2 linked regions of the Aliamphritea hakodatensis genome follow. The protein of the gene in region 2 interacts with the protein of the main gene of each other region in a pairwise test. Links are inferred from orthologs where the notes say so. Each region holds a gene or a part of one and is shown on either strand. Other genes may lie near its edges. The genes, in order: PCI15_RS14445 and recJ.

Evidence for each region.
Region 1: the proteins of recJ (region 2) and PCI15_RS14445 interact in binary tests that used the Escherichia coli proteins (3 or more experiments, as listed by UniProt). The link is inferred for Aliamphritea hakodatensis from one-to-one orthologs.

The regions. Positions count from the first base shown.
Region 1 is NZ_AP025281.1:3,133,081-3,142,655, forward strand. What follows is about bases 3,246-6,124. They hold PCI15_RS14445 (DNA topoisomerase III), read right to left. Parts: upstream 5,733-6,124; coding sequence 3,759-5,732; downstream 3,246-3,758. Other genes in these bases: PCI15_RS14440 (type 1 glutamine amidotransferase domain-containing protein), read left to right, coding at 3,246-3,634; PCI15_RS14450 (glutathione S-transferase N-terminal domain-containing protein), read right to left, coding at 5,857-6,124. Also shown: hisI (phosphoribosyl-AMP cyclohydrolase), read right to left, coding at 1-181; PCI15_RS14425 (DUF1826 domain-containing protein), read right to left, coding at 193-798; GTP cyclohydrolase FolE2, read right to left, coding at 795-1,763; PCI15_RS14435 (LysR family transcriptional regulator), read right to left, coding at 1,910-2,827; more of PCI15_RS14440, read left to right, coding at 2,945-3,245; more of PCI15_RS14450, read right to left, coding at 6,125-6,219; PCI15_RS14455 (TIGR04211 family SH3 domain-containing protein), read left to right, coding at 6,559-7,128; PCI15_RS14460 (Crp/Fnr family transcriptional regulator), read right to left, coding at 7,170-7,655; PCI15_RS14465 (GrxA family glutaredoxin), read left to right, coding at 7,978-8,247; PCI15_RS14470 (hypothetical protein), read left to right, coding at 8,291-8,446; PCI15_RS14475 (HIT domain-containing protein), read right to left, coding at 8,549-8,998; PCI15_RS14480 (GNAT family N-acetyltransferase), read left to right, coding at 9,181-9,575.
Region 2 is NZ_AP025281.1:666,756-676,371, reverse strand. The notes cover bases 2,130-5,049. They hold recJ (single-stranded-DNA-specific exonuclease RecJ), read right to left. Parts: upstream 4,497-5,049; coding sequence 2,763-4,496; downstream 2,130-2,762. Other genes in these bases: PCI15_RS03025 (YdcF family protein), read right to left, coding at 4,502-5,049; PCI15_RS03035 (hypothetical protein), read right to left, coding at 2,543-2,731; PCI15_RS03040 (methyl-accepting chemotaxis protein), read left to right, coding at 2,130-2,502. Outside these bases: PCI15_RS03045 (EAL domain-containing protein), read right to left, coding at 1-627; more of PCI15_RS03040, read left to right, coding at 871-2,129; more of PCI15_RS03025, read right to left, coding at 5,050-5,323; thrC (threonine synthase), read right to left, coding at 5,622-7,013; PCI15_RS03015 (homoserine dehydrogenase), read right to left, coding at 7,033-8,334; PCI15_RS03010 (DsbC family protein), read right to left, coding at 8,508-9,251; site-specific tyrosine recombinase XerD, read right to left, coding at 9,364-9,616. UniProt on the Escherichia coli protein: Single-stranded-DNA-specific exonuclease.

The sequences.
Region 1 (9,575 bases), 2.5 Mb from region 2 along the record:
TTTTACGCAGCGATTCAGCATTCATCCATGCCTGCATCAGCACCTGACAAGTATCGGCACACTGAGTGATTACCGGGATCAGCCCATCCTGATTGAAAGCGAGTTGCTCAAGCAATTCATCCAGTGACACGCGGTGTCCTGCGGCGGCATTTTCCAGCGCTAAAAAGTATTGATTATGCATACCGCTGATCCTCAGTTGGCAAAATCAAAACTGAGAAACACCCGGGGGTCTTCAGGGCTGGCCGCCGGCGAACGGTGAACAATGCCCCGTCCTTCATTTTGCCACCAGCCATCGCCCTTCAGGAGCACCACACTGTACGGTGGGACGAAGTGTTCTGCTGCAGTATCAGACCCGGCCACAGCCTGTTCCCGCCATTCGGTGGTGGCACCGGTATAGGTCGTTACCAGCCGGCAGGGCACCTTATCAACATGAAACTTCGGACACATGGCCTGCTGCAAGACCTGCAGGCGTACGCCAATACGGGGCAGATCAAACAGACAACTGAACATGTCAGCCAGCAGCGCCACATCCTCAGTAAAGGCAGCCTTGTCCGGATGCTCCGGCAATACATCATTCAGCCAGTCTGCAACTTCCGGTTCAGACAGCACGCTGGACTTACTGGTGAAATGACACTCAGATCCGGCCAGAAACCGGGCATAGTTCAGTACGGCCTGTTCAGCCTGCCGCTGCCAGTACACCAGATTCAGTTCCGGCCGGTAGATCTCACTGAGAATAACCGGCTGGTTGCCGCTGCACACATGGGCCGGCTGTGCAGGCAAAGCCAGTGCCGCGGTCATCTGCGAACCTCTTTATTAGCCGGTTGTGCGCTCAGGCCGGGCGCTGTCCAGTGAGCTTTAGCTACCGCATCATGCCCGTGCAAACTTTCAAAATGACGCACCTGCACGGTTGCCAACGAATACTCACACACGGCATCGAGAATCCGCCGGCTGGCATCTTCCACATACATCAGATTGCTGCCGTTACGCAGTGCAAAAGCCTGTTCATCGGCGCGTTTCACAAAGGTCTGCACCGGGGTTTGCAAGGCGGACTCAATCCGGTCAATCAGCGTTATCAAACCAAAATTTGACGCCCGCCCCGGCACTCCGACCGGCACTCCGACCGACACCCGCGCCACACTGCGCTGGCTGTGTGGTGTGGCGACACTGCCTTCTTTCATCAGCCACTGGCTGACTTCAGCAATATCAGGCCGGAAGTCACCGGCAAAGGCATCATTAAAATGTTCACTCAGCGCCTGACGGGACAGCGCCGCCGAGCAGGGACAGGTTGAGGAATAGGCAACTTCAACCGTCGCAGACAGGGTGGCATAGCCGTCTTTATCCGTACTGGCAGACAACTCTACACCGTAGCCCTGCCAACCTGCCGCCTGTTTAGTCAGCAACGCAGGACGTGACAATAATAAATCAAACCGCAGCGTAAGCGCCGCCTGATCTGAGTGACAGTCTTCATGGCTGTGCACACATGCCTGTAAACAGTGCAGTACCGCCGGCACAGTCAGTGGCGCTTCCGTCAGCGCCATCAGGGCATGGTATAGCCGGGACATATGGATGCCTTTGCGTGCACCTTCCCCTCCGGGAAGATCGATTCCCAGATCAGCCGACGCGGTCACAGGAATGGCTTCCTGCGCGGAATCAGAGGTCAGTATTTGTAAGGGCAGTCTGATATTTTCCATACCCACCCAGTCCAGAGAGTGGCTGTGGGATGGTAACAGATGGCGGGCAGTATCCGGCAGAGAGGCGTTCAAGCAATGGCTCCTGAAATATAAAAAGAAAATCTATCGGTTACTGCCTCAGATCATCACAGATGTCGGCAAGCGCAGTAACCGGACTGCATTATTTTGTTATGTTATAACAATTCTTTTTATATCTACAAGCACGATTTCTCTGCAAATTACACACTCAGTAACCGCTGATGTTCCAGAGCGGCATAATGCAACTTCAGAAAATCCAGCAGTACTCTGAGTTTTTTGGTTTTCGCAGCGCCCGGCGCAAACACTCCGTAGACTTCAATATCGTTAAGCCGGTAATCATCCAGTACTGACTCCAGCGTGCCACCGTGGATTTTCGGCGCGGCATCATAGGCGGGAATCCGCCCCAGCCCGTGGCCGCCTTCAACAAACGCGGTACGGGCAGCTGCGTTATTGGTCGAAATATCCCCCTGCGGCCGGATGCTGAAAGAGCGCTCCCCTTTGCGCAGTTCCAGGCTGCCTGGCGACAGCTGGTACATCACCCAGTTATGGCGGCTGAGATCTTCCGGTGACTGTGGCCTGCCATGTTTACGAAAATAAGCCGGCGAGCCGCAGATATGGGTTTTCAGCACCGCCAGCTGCACTGCCTGTAAAGACGAATCCGCCAGCGGTGCCCCCCTGATTGCCAGATCAATGCCTTCTTCCAGAATATTCACCACCTGATCCGCCAGTACGATATCAAGCTCAATCCTTGGGTAGCGCTGCTTAAACTCATTCAGTGCCGGGACAATAATCTGCAGCCCCATATTTACCGGGCAAGTAATCTTCAGTAAGCCTTCCGGCACCTGTCTGAAGTTTTCCATCTGCTGCTGTGCTGAAGCGGCCTGTTCAGTGATGGTTTTACAGTAGGCATAATAACTGCGGCCCTCATCGGTCAGAGATAATGAGCGGGTTGAGCGGTTGAGTAATTGCACGCCTAACTGGCGTTCAAGCTTTTTTATATGATAACTCACCACACCGCGGGACAGCCCCATATGACGGGCAGCCGCGCTGAAACTGCCCCGGCCTGCTACGTGGGCAAACACCACCATACTCTTGAGCTGTTCAAAAGAGAGATCCATAAAGCCGCCTTTGTATTAATTATTAAAACAAAGTTACCAATTTTATAACCATTATGTAATGAAGCTGATTAATTCATACTGCAGATATTCTGGTTTCTTACTTGAAGGACACTGTTTATGTCACAGTTAAATATTCTTATGGTGCTAACTTCCCACTCTGAACTGGGCAATACCGGCGAGAAAACCGGCTTCTGGGTAGAAGAGTTCGCCGCACCTTACTATGTGTTTGCGGATGCCGGCGTAAATATCACCCTTGCATCACCCACCGGTGGTCAGCCGCCGGTTGATCCTAAAAGTGAACTCCCGGACTTCCAGACTGATGCCACCCGGCGCTTCGCTCAGGATGAAACGGCTCAACAACTACTGGCAGCCACTCTGCCCCTCGGCGATATCAAAGCTGATGATTACGACGGGATATTTTTCCCCGGTGGTCACGGTCCGCTGTGGGATCTGACAGAAGATCAGCATTCAATTGCGCTGATTGAAGCCATGATCCGCAGCAACAAGCCGGTTTCCGCCGTCTGCCATGCCAGCGCCGTATTACTGCATGCAAAAGATGCCACCGGTACGGCAGTGGTTAAAGACCGGGCGGTCACCGGCTTCAGTAACAGTGAAGAAGCGGCTGTACAGTTAACCGACATCGTTCCGTTTTTACTGGAAGATGCATTACTCGCTGCCGGTGCGGAATATCAGAAAGCCGAAGACTGGCACGCCTTTGCCGTACAGGATGGTCTGATCATTACCGGCCAGAACCCTGCAAGTTCTGAACTGGTTGCTGAAAAATTACTGGGACATCTGGACGGCTGAGTTATTTTCTTTTTGCCTGGCCTTCACCTCTTACCTTCACGTCTTAGGTGGTCTGTCATCCCCCCGATATGACCGGTGACAGGTCAGGCCCCCTATTCCGGGCCACCTGCGCTCAGCACTGGCCTCAGGCGGTTGCGGCTTTACGTCGGCGACCTGCTGAAGAGCGGGGCGTTTTAGCCGCTGATTTAGTTGCGGCCCCCTTCGCTTTACCTGTCGTCTTGCGGCGTTTGTAGCTCTTTTTCCGGGCCGGTGCGGCTGCTTTCAGTGAAGCCGGAATCTGCACCCCGGCAGAGCCTTCTACCAGCGTTTTTAAATGTCTCATCAAGGGTTGCATGAACCCGTCGTAGCTGCTCTGCTTATGACAGATATCATTAAGGGTGGATTCCCAGCGGGCGGTCATATCCGGTGTGGTCGCCGAATCCGGTAAGCAACCGATAAGCGCCTTACCTACCTCTGAAGCCCGAACCGCCTTACCTTCCCGGTACAAAAAACCCCGGGTAAACAGCAGTTCAATAATTCCGGCACGGGTAGCTTCAGTGCCCAGCCCGTCAGTTTCCTTCAGTATCTTGCGGATATCCGGGTCCTGAACATAGCGGGCAATCCCGGTCATCGCCGCCAGCAGAGTGGCGTCGGTGAAATATTTGGGGGGCTGGGTATGCTTTTCTTCCACCTCACCGCGCAGACAGTCAACCACCTGCCCCTGCTGCAGTTCAGGCAACTGCTGATCCTTGCTGGCATCTTTATTCAGTAAATGCTTCCAGCCCAGCTCCAGCGTACGGTGGGCATTACAGACAAACAGACCACCGGCAACCGTTACCTCAGCTTTGGTCTCAAAGTAACTGTACTTAGGCATGAACTGATACAGATAGAAGGTTGCGATCAGGGTATAAATTTTCTTCTCAGTTTCGCTCAGAGACGCAGGCATTTTACGACTGGTGGGAATAATCGCGTGGTGGGCGTCTACTTTGCTGTCATTCCAGGCGGCGCTGCGCCGGCTCAGGTCCAGCATTCCGGACACCTTCTCAAAACTTGGGCAGTTTGCCAGTACAACAGGCATAACATCTTTTGCCAGCCCGTGATGCTCCCGGGGCAGATACCGACTGTCAGAGCGGGGATAGGTAATCAGCTTGTGACGTTCATACAAACTCTGACAGGTATCCAGTACCGCCTTGGCATTCATGCCGAAGCGCTTTGCGGCTTCTATCTGCAGTGAAGAGAGGTTAAAGGGTAGCGGCGCGGCCTGCTGTTTCTGCTTCTGTTCCAGCTTTGTGACGGTGCCCGGTTGGCCGGTAATTCTGGAGGCGACATTCTCCGCCAGCGGCCGGGACAATACCCGCCCTTCTTCATCCTGATAAGGGGCACAGTTTTCACTGGGCTTCCAGCGGGCCTGAAAATCTTCCTGTTTTTCCGTCTGCAAATGGGCGGCTACTTCATAGAATGGCTTCGATACAAAGTCTGCAATGCTCTGGTCCCGCCGGACCACCAGCCCCAAAACCGGTGTCTGTACCCGGCCGACTGACAGTACGCCGCTATAACCGGCCTGCTGTCCGCGTAATGTATAGGCCCGGGTCATATTCATCCCGTACAGCCAGTCCGCCCGGGAACGGGCCAGTGCCGAGACTGAAAGGGGTACAAATTCCTGATTAGAACGCAGTTGCTGCAGTGCCCGGCGCACTGCACTGGCATTCAAGTCACTGATCAGGCAGCGCTGCGTGGCAGCTTTTTTTGCCGCACTGACACCTAAGTAGTTGATGACTTCATCCACCAGCAACTGCCCTTCCCGGTCCGGGTCGCCAACGTGAACCAGTTGATCAGCCTGCTTCACCAGCTTGCGCAAAACACTCAGCTGGCTGCGTGTTTTGCTGCGCGGCTGCAGCTTCCACTGTTCAGGCACAATGGGTAAATGCTCAAAACGCCACTGTTTATACTGGGGGTCATAGTGATCCGGTTCAGCCTGCTCCAGCAAATGTCCGAGGCACCAACTGACAACATCGCCGTTGCCCAGCCGGATGAATCCCTGATCTTTGCTGTGCGGTTTTGGCAGAACGTCAGCCAATGCCCGTGCCAGACTGGGTTTTTCGGCAATGTATAAAATCATAAATAGCTCAACCGGATACTTTACTGGCTAAATATACAGTTAAGCATTCTGTTACGGCAAGCCCCGTGAGCCACAGACACAAAAAAAGCAGCCACTGGCTGCTTTTTTCTCACCGCAAAGCGGCTTATTTTACGTAGTTCTGTTCCAGATACTGAATAATGTCACCGGACTCATACATCCAGCGCACACCATCCTGCTCTTCAATACGCAGACAAGGCACTTTCAGTTTGCCGCCATTCTGCTCCAGCTCAGTTTTATAATCCTGGTTACGCCGGGCATCCCGCACTTCCACATTCAGGTTAAAACGGCGCATCGCACGGCGAACCTTAACGCAAAAAGGACATGCTTCGTACTGATACAGGGATAAACTGGCTGTCTGCTTATCCAGCTCAGCCTGTTCTTCAGGGCTGCGCTGCATTTTTTTCGGCGGAGTAAGCGCATTCACCAGTAAAATAATACGGCCAAGAATCCAGCGAATAATAAACACTTCTATCTTCCTCAGAGAACAAAAACGGTGGGCGATTCTAGCACACAACAACCCTCTGTGACGATGCCGTAAATCCGCTTAACCGTCAGCACCGGATGCCTGCACGACAAAGCTGAAATAAAACTGAAAATAATAAACAAATGTTCGAACTTTTCCCGGGCACCGAAGTCACAGGCTAAGCTGTACAGGGATGAGACAAAATTAAAATTATTTACCCGGGGGTCTGCACCCTGCGAAACGAAGGACAATACCGTTCCCGTCAGCAGGCACCCGATAAAACCAATACAAGCTTGCAGCCCTGTTATGCAGCAAGAGCAGAATACGAGTTACGGTGCCACCATGCGTTTATTGATTGCTTCCTGTTTTACCCTGGTTTCTCTTTTCAGCCTGAACACTCAGGCAGCCTATATAAGTGATGATGTTTTTACCTATTACCACGGCGGCCCCAGTGATCAGTACAGGATCACCGGCCGGATCCGCAGCGGCACCAGCATCACCATACTGGACCGCAATAAAGACAGCGGTTACGTAAAAATCAAAACCGCTTCAGGGCGTACCGGCTGGTTGCCCGGCGCTAACGTCAGCGAAGGCTCAAGCATGTCGGTCCGCTTTCCCCAGCTGGAAGAAAAACTGGGTAAAAGTAATGCCATGATCACCCAGCAGAATGAGGTTATTCAGTCACTGAAGCAACAAACTGTGGGTCTGCAGCAGCAAAATAAAGAATATGCTGACACCATTGCCAAACTGGAGCTGGAAATTTCCAGCCTGAACCGCTCCATAAACAGCATGGATGATTCAAACCTGATGCGCTGGTTTACCTACGGCGGGCTGGTTGCATTCGGCGGTCTGGTACTGGGTCTGATTATCCCGCTGATTCCGCGCCGCAAGAAACGTCCGGACGTGTGGTAAGGATAAATCCAGATAAAGTCTTCAGATGCAAAAAACCGCCGTTATCCGGCGGTTTCTGTACTTAACTGATCAATACAGCCGGCCAGTTCGCAATCTCCGTCACGCAGACGTCTGCTCAGATCACGGGCCATGTTCATAAATATAAGCATGTACTGCTCGGCATCCTGCTGATAAAGCGAAAACAACTGATCGGCCTTGATTTCAATCGCATGGCAGTGATCATCAGCGATGACCACACCGCTGCGTGGGTAAACCCCAAGCAGGGCCATAGCACCGAAGCATTCTGTCGCCTGAAAACTGCGAATCTTATGCAGGTTGCCATTTCCACTGCCGTGCTTATACAGGGATGCATGGCCTGATACCACGATAAAGGCTGAATCGCCCCGCTCACCTTCGGAGAAAAAAGCCTCTCCCGGCACATGCTCAACGCATTTACAACCGGCAATCAGCATCCGGATACTGTCTTCCCGCAGGCCACCAAATACAGGCATGTTCTGCAATTGCTCAATAGGAATATCTACTGCCACGCGACTACTCAACTTTTCCCGAGACGACATTTTATTATGTCAAACTCGTGACATAATAAACCAAGCAGCGCCACGGTCAAACAGGCACTTTTACTCTTGGTAAAATCAAACGCCCAGCGGGGTTAAAGGTTACATAGCATCCTTTACTCAAACTGGTTGCTATACTGACAATATTGGCGCGGCTTCAGTCCCGGTTTATGGCATACTTCACCGGGTTACAGAGCTAATAACCAATAGCTATGTTTAATATAAACATTCACTATTGGCATACGGGTTAATAAATTGTTTCAATGTCACCCGTTCTTATGAGGAGATTATTTAGATGCAACGTGTGACTATTTTTGGTCGTGAAGGATGCGGATTCTGTGTCCGTGCCAAGCAACTTTGTGAAATCAAAGATTTAGATCATCGCTACATTGATATCCATAAAGAAGGTATCAGCAAAGAAGATCTGGAAAAAACCATCGGTAAACCAGTCACAACTGTTCCTCAGATCTTCCACGGAAAGGAGCACATCGGAGGCTTTACCGAGTTTTCTGCATTAGTCGCTGAGCTTGAAGAAGGAAATGAGCTCGAAGGATTCGAGCTGTAAGGAACTGACTAAGCAATAACCGCAATTAACAGCGAGCAAGCCTATGATTACATTATTGTCTTTAGCCGTTTTAGCTTGTCTGTTCGTGATTGGCTATAGCCTCAGAGACCATCTTAAAGGGCACAGCAGCCAACCGCAGGCAATCCGTATTCCTGTCGAAGAGCAACGCCGGCATCCACAGCGCCGCCGTCGCCGTTAGACCTGCAGAAAACGGGCCCGTTCCGAAAAGCCCGGACAACAGAAAAGCGCTCAGTCATGAAGACTCAGCGCTTTTTTTATACCTGCCGATACATCCCGCCGGTTAACTGGCCGCCCGGTTCAGCGCCAGCGCACCTCTGAGTATCACTTCAAGTTTATGCTGTACTTCATACAGCTCTGTTTCAGAATATTGCCGGGACGGTACCGCGCCCCATACAGGCGCAGGCCAGGCGGCATCATCTTCATAACGCACCACATGGTGCACATGTAACTGCGCAACCATATTACCGATAGCCGCCACATTCATTTTTCTGGCGGCAAAAATATCGTGCAGGTTCTCAGCCAGAAAAGAGGATTCATGTATAAGCTGTTGCTGCTCTTCTTCCGGCAAATGATAAATTTCTGTCGCGCCGGCCCGGCGTGGTACCAGAATAAACCAGGGATAGTTGGCATCATTCATCAGCAACAGCCGGCATAGCGGGAAATCACCAATATGAATGCAGTCGGCGGCGAGACGGGGATCCAGTTCAAATTCCAGCTCTAGCTCATCCATCATATATCTCCTTTGTGTAGCAATACCTTAACTCTAGCAGTTGAACAGCCTTCCCGACAGAACTTGTTGACTGTAAAGCAGTTTTTCTCATACTTACCGGTCAGCATCAGACAGAAAGCTGGATTTACCACAACCAACTGACTTACAGTAAGCACACTCCTCCAGCCACCAAACACTGCGCTATGACCACATTCAGTTTTCATAACTCCATCGCTGATATCGGCGAGGAAACCTGGGATGCCCTGGTCCACCGGCCAGACTGCGGACTGGATTATCCGTTTATCCGTTACGGATTCCTGCATGCACTGGAAAGCAGTGGCAGCGTCTCGATCAAAACAGGCTGGCAACCCTTTCATCTGGTCATCAACGATCCGGAACCGGTTGGCGTGATGCCTCTGTATGTCAAACAGCATTCCTATGGCGAATACGTGTTCGACTGGGCCTGGGCAGACGCCTACCAACGTTACGGCCTGGAATATTACCCAAAACTGCTCAACGCCATTCCTTTTACACCGAGCACCGGCCCCCGCCTGTGCCTGTCGGCTGACCTGAGCCCGCCACAGCAGGCAGAGCTGCA
Region 2 (9,616 bases):
GTTAGCGATGCCGCAGATAGATTTTACAAACTGGCGTTTGATCGGCTCACGGTCAACATTATGGACAAAATGTTTATCAATTTTGACGATATTCGGCTGCAGCTCAGACCACAGTTTCAGGCCCGAATAGCCGCTGCCAAGATCGTCTATGGCGATATTAAATCCCATCCCCCTGTAATGCTGAACCGCCTCAAGTGTCAGACCATACTGATCAAAAGGATGCTGTTCAGATAACTCGATGACGATTGCCTGCTGAGGTATGTCCAGCGCGGCCAGCATATCAGCCGTTAAACCTTTCTGATGCTCCGGCGTCCCCAGTAAGGAAGCACTGATATTCAGGAACAGCTTGCCTCCAATGTTCAGCTCAGCAAAACGCTGCAGTGACAGGCGCCGGCAGCTCAGTTCAAGGGTGTGCAACAGGCCACAGCGAATAGCGGTCTGAAACAGGCTGTCCGGTGAATACAGAACACTGCCTTCCGGCCCGCGGATCAGCGCTTCATGCCCGATTGTTTCCCCGTTTCTCAGATCAACAATCGGCTGAAAATGCGGAAACAGATTATCCCCGGCAATCAGGCTGCGCAGCAATTGCTCTTCATAATCAATATTTAAGGTCGTACTCAGGCCCATAAAAACTACTCTGGCATCTTTGTTTGTCGCACAACTTAAATTTCACAGATGACAAACAGATGACAAATCACATTGCTGTCACCGGATAACTGCCCATTCAGAGCTTCAACTAATGGATAAGATTAACTTTGCCACTTTTTGATTAGGCTCAAGTGATACAACCCGAATTAATGTCACTGTGTTGTTTCCGCCAGACAATATCCTGTGCAACTTAGCCATGAACCAGAACAGGGGATCGTGATCATGCTCTCCCGAATATCCATTTCCACGCGTATATGGCTACTGCCAGCCTTACTCATCCTGATTTTTTCCGGTGTATATATTCAGGATACTTTCCTGCTGAAAGAGAACCTGCTGGCCGCCAAGAAAGACCGCCTTCAGGGGCTGGTGACCACTGCCCACGCAATACTTGGTGACTATTACCAGCGCAGTCAGAACCAGGAAATGACCGAACCCCAGGCACAGCAGGAAGCCAGCCGGATCATCAGCCAGCTACGTTACGATGATAACCAGTACTTCTGGATAAATGATCTCCAGCCACAGATCATCATGCATCCGATCAAACCTGCTCTTAACGGCAAAGACGCCTCCGCAATCAAAGATAAGCAGGGCAAGTTACTCTTTGTAGCCTTTGTGGATGTGGTCCGCAAAGACGGTGCCGGCTTTGTAGATTACTTCTGGGCCGCCCCTGACGGTTCAGAAGATCAGCTACCCAAGCTGTCCTTCGTCAAAGGCTTTGCCCCCTGGGGCTGGATGGTAGGCAGTGGTATCTATGTCGATGACATCGATGAGCAGTTCACCTCAATCCTGAGCCAGCGGCTGATTTTTCTGGCCACCGCACTGGTGATAATCATTGCGCTGTGCCTGCTGATAAGCCGCAGCATTATCAGACCGCTCAACCAGACAACCGCAGCCATGAAGGATATTGCCCAGGGGGAAGGTAACCTCACTGTTCGTTTACCGGTTAAAACATCTGACGAACTGGGCGTACTGGCAGCCACATTCAATACTTTTGTGGAACGCATTCATCAGACCGTCGTACAGGTTAAAGTTTACGGCGATGAACTGGTGACTGCCTCACACTCACTGGCAGATATCACTGAACAGACCAATACCAGCATCACGACCCACCAGCAGGAAACACAGAACATGGCTGAGGCGGTTCGTGAAATGAACCATACCGTTCAGGAAGTCGCCGGTAATGCATCAGAAGCGGCACACTCAGTCAGCGCTGTACGCAACCAGGCAATGGCCGGGCAGGAAGTCGTCAAAGCCAGCATCAGTGCTACTCATAATCTGGCCAAATCAGTGGATAAAGCCGTCACCAGCATCCAGACGCTGGAAAGCGATGTGGAAAATATTGGCGGTATACTCGACGTTATCCGCTCGATTGCCGATCAGACCAACCTTCTTGCCCTGAATGCTGCCATCGAAGCCGCACGGGCCGGGGAACAGGGCCGTGGCTTTGCCGTGGTTGCCGATGAAGTCAGGGTACTGGCCAAACGGACCCAGGAATCAACAGAAGAAATTCAGGCCATGATTGAACAACTTCAAAGCGGGGCTCACAATACAGTTACCGTTATTCAGACCGGCAGAAACCAGGCTGAAATCAGTGTTCAGGAATCAGAACAGGCAGGGGCAACGCTCAGTGCAATTACGCAGGAAATTCTCAGTGTTGCGGACATGAACACCCAGATAGCCAGTGCCACCGAACAGCAAAGCTCAACCGTCAGCACCATCACCCATAATGTGGATACTATGCATCAGGCATTCGGCCAGACCACAAAAGGCGCCAGTAAGGTTACCAGCGCCAGTGAGCAACTCAACCAGTTGGCTGACAATATCCACAAACTGCTGGGGCAGTTCAAAATTTAATGATCAGGCAGTGCTGCCGGCATCTGCTGGCAGCCATGACTCACAACTTACAGGCACCGCCAAGACAATCATCAAAATCCATGTTTTCAATCTCGTCGCGTTCAGCCTGGGCATGCTGAAGACGCACCAGCAAATCCAGCTCTTCGGGGCTGGCAGCCTGTTCCTGAATACCGGCTTTGGCAAAAACGCCCAGCAATGTATTTAATTCCTGCAAACTGAAATCATTCATCCGGATATTCCCTGTTGTATGTTTGTAGACATCAGGCCAGCGGCAACAGATGATCAATCATCAGCTGTACATTACGCTGCCCCCGGAACTCATTCACATCCAGGCGGTATACTGCCCGCACTTTCTGAATACTCTGATCCGGCCAGCATTTAGTATCAGCATTAAAGTGGATGCCGTCCACCGCAATGCCGCTCTCAGGATCCATTAACACCACTTTAAGGTGCCGCTGTCCGACAATACGCTGCTGAATTAATGAAAACTCACCATCAAACAATGGCTCCGGAAAGTGCTGCCCCCAGGGCCCGCCTTCCCTCAGAAGCTCAGCTGTCTGAAGCGTAAAATCCTGACCGCTCAGCGCCCCGTCAGTCAGGACGGAATGCTGTAACTGTTCGGCGCTCATTTGCCGGCGCACCTCAGCATCAAAGGCGGCCTGAAATGCATCCAGCTGATCCGCGACGATCGTCATTCCCGCCGCCATTGCATGACCACCAAACTTTTTCAGTAACTGGGGATGCTTAGCGGCGACAGCATCCAGTCCGTCCCGGATATGAAACCCGGCCACAGAACGGGCTGAACCTTTCAGCTCACCGTCATCACCGGCGGCGAAAGCAACCACCGGGCGATTGAGCTTCTCTTTAATTCTGGAAGCTAAGATACCTATCACCCCCTGATGCCAGTCTTCCTGAAACAGGCAGACGCCAAACGGCAACTCAGCATCATCAAGCTCCAGTTTATCCAGTAACGTCAGCGCCTGTTGCTGCATCTCCTGCTCAATACCACGGCGTTCCTGGTTTAGCTCATCCAGCTGCACCGCCAGCGCCCGGGCCCGGTCGGGGTCGTTGCACAGCAAGCATTCAATTCCAACCGACATATCATCCAGCCGGCCGGCAGCATTCAGGCGGGGCGCCAGCGCAAATCCCAGATCCGATGCCACCAGGTTATGCCGGGACCGCCCACTGATATCCAGCAAGGCCAAAATGCCTGGGCGGGCCTGGCCTGCCCGGATTCGCTGCAAACCCTGATGCACCAAAATGCGGTTATTCTCTTCCAGCGGCACCACATCTGCCACGGTCCCCAGAGCTACCAGGTCCAGTAAACTGCCAAGATTTGGCATGGGGATATTCTGTCCCGCGAACCAGCCCTGCTGTTGCAATAACCGGCGCAATGCCGCCATGACATAAAAGATTACGCCGACACCGCAGGTAGACTTTTCAGAAAAATCACAGCCTGGCTGGTTAGGATTAACAATCGCACAGGCATCCGGAAGGACTGCGCCGGGTAAATGATGATCGGTGATGATGACATCAATTCCGGCCTCATTGGCAGCCGTCACCCCGGTAACACTGGAAATACCATTATCCACGGTAACAATCAGATCCGGCGCGCGCTGCGCCGCAACCGCCACAATCTCCGGACTGAGCCCATAACCGTATTCAAACCGGTTAGGCACCAGATAATCCACACGCCGGGCACCCATCATCCCCAGCGCCAGCATGCCTAACGCTGTGCTCGTGGCACCGTCACAGTCAAAATCCCCAACAATGAGAATACTCTGCTGATGCATAACGGCCTGTGCCAAACGCTGAGCAGCATCATCAAGGCCCCGAATGTTCTGACCATTCTGTAACTGATTAAGCTGCCGCCCTAACCGGTCAGCATCGAACAGACCACGGCTGGCATAAATCCGTGCCAGCAGAGGATGTACCTGATTAAAGACAGCGCCATCCGCGTTCACATCACGGCGACGGATTAATAATTCTGACATAACACCTAAATACTCAACGCTTGCGTTTGCCCGCTCATAACATCTTCTGCGGGAAACCATTCTTCGGTTTTACCCGTTGCATAATAAGCCAGCAAGCCAATCCATTCACGCACTGCCGTTCCCAGGTTACCAAGGTTATCCGCCAAGTCGAACCTGACGCTGTCAAACTCGAACGGTTGAGAATAATAATCCACCGGATAAGGAATGACCTTCCAGCCCTGCTGGCGGTATATACCGACAGAACGCGGCATATGGAAAGCAGAGGTCACTAACAGCCAGCCATCCCCCTGATCTATACTGCTTGCCTGAGGCAGTACTTGTCCGGAATAGAGCGCATTTTCATACGTATTGCGTGACTGTCGCTCATAAATAATATTTTCAGACAAACTGAACTCTTCCAGCCATGCCTTAACTGTATCAGCTCCACGGTATTCCGGCTTCAGCACCGAACTGGAACCGCCGGTAAAAATAATAGGTTTATCCGGAAAACGCTTCAGCATGCCCGGTAACGTCATCACCCGGTCTGCGCCTTCTGAAAACTGCGGCTGCCCCCAGATACTGCTCAGTTCAGCATTTTCACCGCCCCCGAGCACAATCACGCCGGCAATATTATCAGGTATTTTCCCGGGCTGGCTGAAACGGTTTTCCAACGGCTGCAATAATAAATTTCCCACCGGATAGACGGTCAGAACAATCAGACTCAGCACCGTCAGGAAAGTAATTTTTTTCCAGCTAAACAACATTGAAACAACAAGAAGCAAAACAATAAAATTCCCCGGGTTAGCCAATGCCCAGAAAATTTTTGAAAGATTAAAAAACGTATCCAAAGCCCCATCTCCACCAACAGCAAATCCCTGACAATTTTCCTTTTTCGGTTAGTCTACCTGCTCCCAGATACAGTGACATCCTGATGATCAGCCGCGCCGGCATGCTCCCTTCCGGTTCCCACAGATAACTGATCCTGCCTGCTTATTTAATACACCACTCACGAAAGAAACACGAATGTTTTCAAATAATTAATAGTAATTCAGCAACATTTACCGAAGCACCGGGATACAGCGGATAAAAACGCACAAAAAAACCCGTAACAGTTGCCTGTTACGGGTTTGAATAACACTTCAGAATTTATGCAGTGACCTTCTTCGCCACAAATTCCTGAACGGTTGTCAGTTCATTCGGCAGCACCGTCATGCGTTCTTCACGCTCAAACAGGTCCGCCATATGTTCTGGCAATTCCGGCGCCTGCAAACCGGCTTTTAACACGGCTTCCGGGAACTTAACCGGGTGCGCTGTCGACAGTACAATCATTGGCACACTTTCATCGCGGCGACACTTACGGGCAGCTGCAACACCGATAGCCGTATGCGGGTCCAGCAGATAACCGGTATCAGCATGCACCTCGGTGATCAGTTGACAGGTTGAATCATCGTCACAGGCATGGCTGTCAAACAGCTCACGGACAGCTTCCCAGCGGGACGCATCCAGCTGAACAGATTCTGTTTTAAAACGGTCCATGAGATCACTAATAGCAGCACCGTCACGGCCATAGACATCAAACAGCAACCGTTCGAAGTTAGACGAGACCATGATATCCATCGACGGAGACAGGGTATGAACCAGCTCGCCCTTGCTCATGTCGTTATCAGCAATTACCCGGTGCAGAATGTCATTACGGTTCGTTGCCACAACCAACTGGCTGATTGGCAGTCCCATCTGCTTGGCAATATAACCGGCAAAAATATCACCGAAGTTACCGGTTGGGACTGAGAACGCAACTTCACGGTGCGGACCGCCCACAGCCAGTGCAGCCGAGAAGTAGTAAACGATCTGCGCCATGATGCGCGCCCAGTTAATGGAGTTAACCGCGCCCAGCTTACGGCCGTTCAGGAATCCCTGATCCGCAAAGCTGTCTTTAACCATCTGCTGGCAATCATCAAAGTTACCTTCCAGGGCGATGTTGTGCACATTGTCCGTCAGAATACTGGTCATCTGCTTACGCTGAACTTCTGAAACCCGGTTGTAAGGGTGCAGAATGAAAATATCCAGATTATTGCTGTGACGGCAGCCTTCAATGGCAGCAGAACCGGTATCACCGGAGGTCGCCCCCATAATCACCAGACGCTCATTACGCTGCTGCAGGACAAAGTCCATCAGACGTCCCAGCAACTGCAGAGCAAAATCTTTAAATGCCAGGGTCGGGCCATGGAAAAGCTCCAGCACCCACTCATTAGTATTCAGCTCTTTCAGCGGCGCAACCGCTGTATGGTTAAAACCTGCATAGGTTTCATCAACCATGCGTTTAAAGTCGGCATCATCAATGCACCCGGCCACAAACGGCTGCACAACCTTATAAGCCAGATCCGCATAAGACAGGCCCGCCCAGGAAGCAATCTCTTCCTTCGAGAAGGTCGGCAGTTTTTCAGGCACATACAAACCGCCATCACTGGCCAGACCTGCAAGTAACACATCAGCAAAATCCAGTGCCGGTGCTTGTCCACGTGTTGAGATATATTTCACGGTTATGACTTCCTAAAACTTAAGCTTCGAAGTGTTCAACACGGATACGGGTCACCGTACCGTCGATGTCAGCAGAGGCTTCGATCTTAGCAATGGCCTCATTCATCTGCTGTTCCTTCACTTCCTGAGTCAGGATAATGATAGGCACCAGTTGCTCATGGGTTTCTTTCTGCAGAATCGCGTCAATGCTGATACCCGACTCACTCAGGATACCGGTCACCATCGCCAGCACACCCGGCTTCTCAACCGCATGCAGGCGCAGGTAGTAAGCACTTACAACTTCTTCAATCGGCAGGATAGGCTCATCAGACAGTTCACCCGGCTGGAATGCCAGATGAGGTACGCGGTTATCACGGTCAGCCGTCAGGGTACGGACAACGTCGATCACATCAGCAACAACAGCAGAGGCCGTCGGCTCTGCACCGGCACCGGCACCGTAATACATGGTCTGGCCAACCGCATCGCCGTCAACCAGCACAGCATTCATTACGCCATGCACGTTAGCAATCAGTGCCTTTTCAGGGATCATGGTTGGATGAACACGCAGCTCAACACCGGCCTCATTGCGACGGCTGATACCCAGGTGCTTAATCCGGTAGCCCAGCTCTTCAGCATACTGCACGTCTTCCGCAGTGATCTTACTGATCCCTTCGGTATACGCCTTGGAGAACTGCAGCGGAATACCAAATGACAGAGACGCCAGAATCGTCAGCTTATGCGCCGCATCGATGCCTTCAACGTCAAAAGTAGGATCAGCTTCGGCATATCCCAGCGCCTGAGCTTCCGCCAGCACATCAGCAAAATCACGGCCTTTATCCCGCATTTCAGTCAGGATGAAGTTACCGGTACCGTTAATGATACCCGCCAGCCAGTTGATCCGGTTAGCGGACAAACCTTCACGGATCGCTTTAATGACCGGAATACCGCCAGCAACACCTGCTTCAAATGCCACCATGACATTCTTCTGCTGTGCCGCTTCAAAGATTTCATTGCCGTGCTCCGCGATCAGCGCTTTGTTCGCTGTCACTACGTGCTTACCATGCTCAATCGCAGTCATCACCAGCTCCCGCGCGGTGTCATAACCACCGATCAGCTCAATGACGATATCAATTTCAGGATTACGGGCAACGGCAAAAATATCCGCGGTAATCTGGGTGCCTTTAGTATCGCAATCAGGATTAGGACGACGCGCACCCACTTCCTCGATAATAATCTTACGGCCGGCGCGACGCGCAATTTCTTCAGCATTGCGCTTCAATACGTTATAAGTGCCGCCACCCACGGTGCCGAGTCCACAGATACCCACTTTTACTGGTTTCAAACCGTTACCTCGCTTGTCATGTCAGGGAATGCCAAAGGGCACGCCCGGGCCGAGTCAAAATAGCTTCGCATTATATATAAGTCAGCCGTGATGCACTACGCAGCAGGTCGCTTTGAAACTAAAAAAGGGAGCATTTTGCTCCCTTATTGATGAATAGTTTTTAATCTGCAGGATTAATTCAGCTGAAGCATCTCAGCCAGACGCGCTGCAGGCACATAACCCGGCACCAAACTGCCGTCTTCCAGCACCAGTGCAGGTGTACCGGTCACGCCGGCCTTACGACCAACATTCATCTGCGCCAGTACCGGGCTGTCACAGCTGCTGCTGGCCTGCGGCAGGCTTTCACCTTTCTTAGCCCGGGTCATCAGCTCTTTACGGGTTTCTTCGTTTTCAGCACACCAGACAGAGTCCATCGTCAGATGAGCAGGCGACCCCGCACCTGCACGCGGGAACGCCAGATAACGTACTTCAATTCCCAGTGCATTGATATCCGCAATTTCTTTGTGCAGCTTACGGCAATAGAAGCAATCCACATCCGTAAACACAGTCACACTGGCCTTCTTCTCACCTTTAGCTGCAAAATTGATTGTATCGCTGGCATCGCTGCTCGCCAGCAGCTCAAGGCGATCACCCTTCTTGGCTTCTTCTGTCAGATTAACCAGAGCACCGCTTTCACTGACCTTAAACATATCCCCGACAACAAAGTGACTACCTTTGTCATTGGTATACAGGGTTTCACCGCTCTTCAGCGTCACCTGATATAAGCCGGGAAACGCCGCCGGCTTTACCTCAACGATAGGCACCATCGCATTCAGGCCTCGCAAGGCATTACGAATGTCGGCTTCCTTATCCCCTTCCGCCTGAACGGTTGCAGCAAATGCAAATAATGCCGCTGCCATCATCAAAAATTTACGCATGAAATCCTCTACCTTAATCACTGCAAATCGTCACCGGCCGAAAACCGGTATATTTGTGGTCTGAAACTTGAGACGACAGGATACCCTTAAAGTTCAGAGCCTTAAGCATTTTTTATCCCCGCGGATGATGCTCCCGGTGCAAAGAATGCAACCGGTGCTGCGCCACATGGGTATAAATCTGCGTGGTGGATAAATCACTGTGCCCAAGCAACAGCTGAACAACCCGCAGATCGGCGCCATGATTCAGCAAATGCGTCGCAAAAGCATGCCTCAGGACGTGAGGCGACGGCAATTGGGTTAATCCGGCCGCCAGTCCGTGACGCTTAATCCGGTACCAGAATGTTTGCCGGGTCATTTGTGTGCCC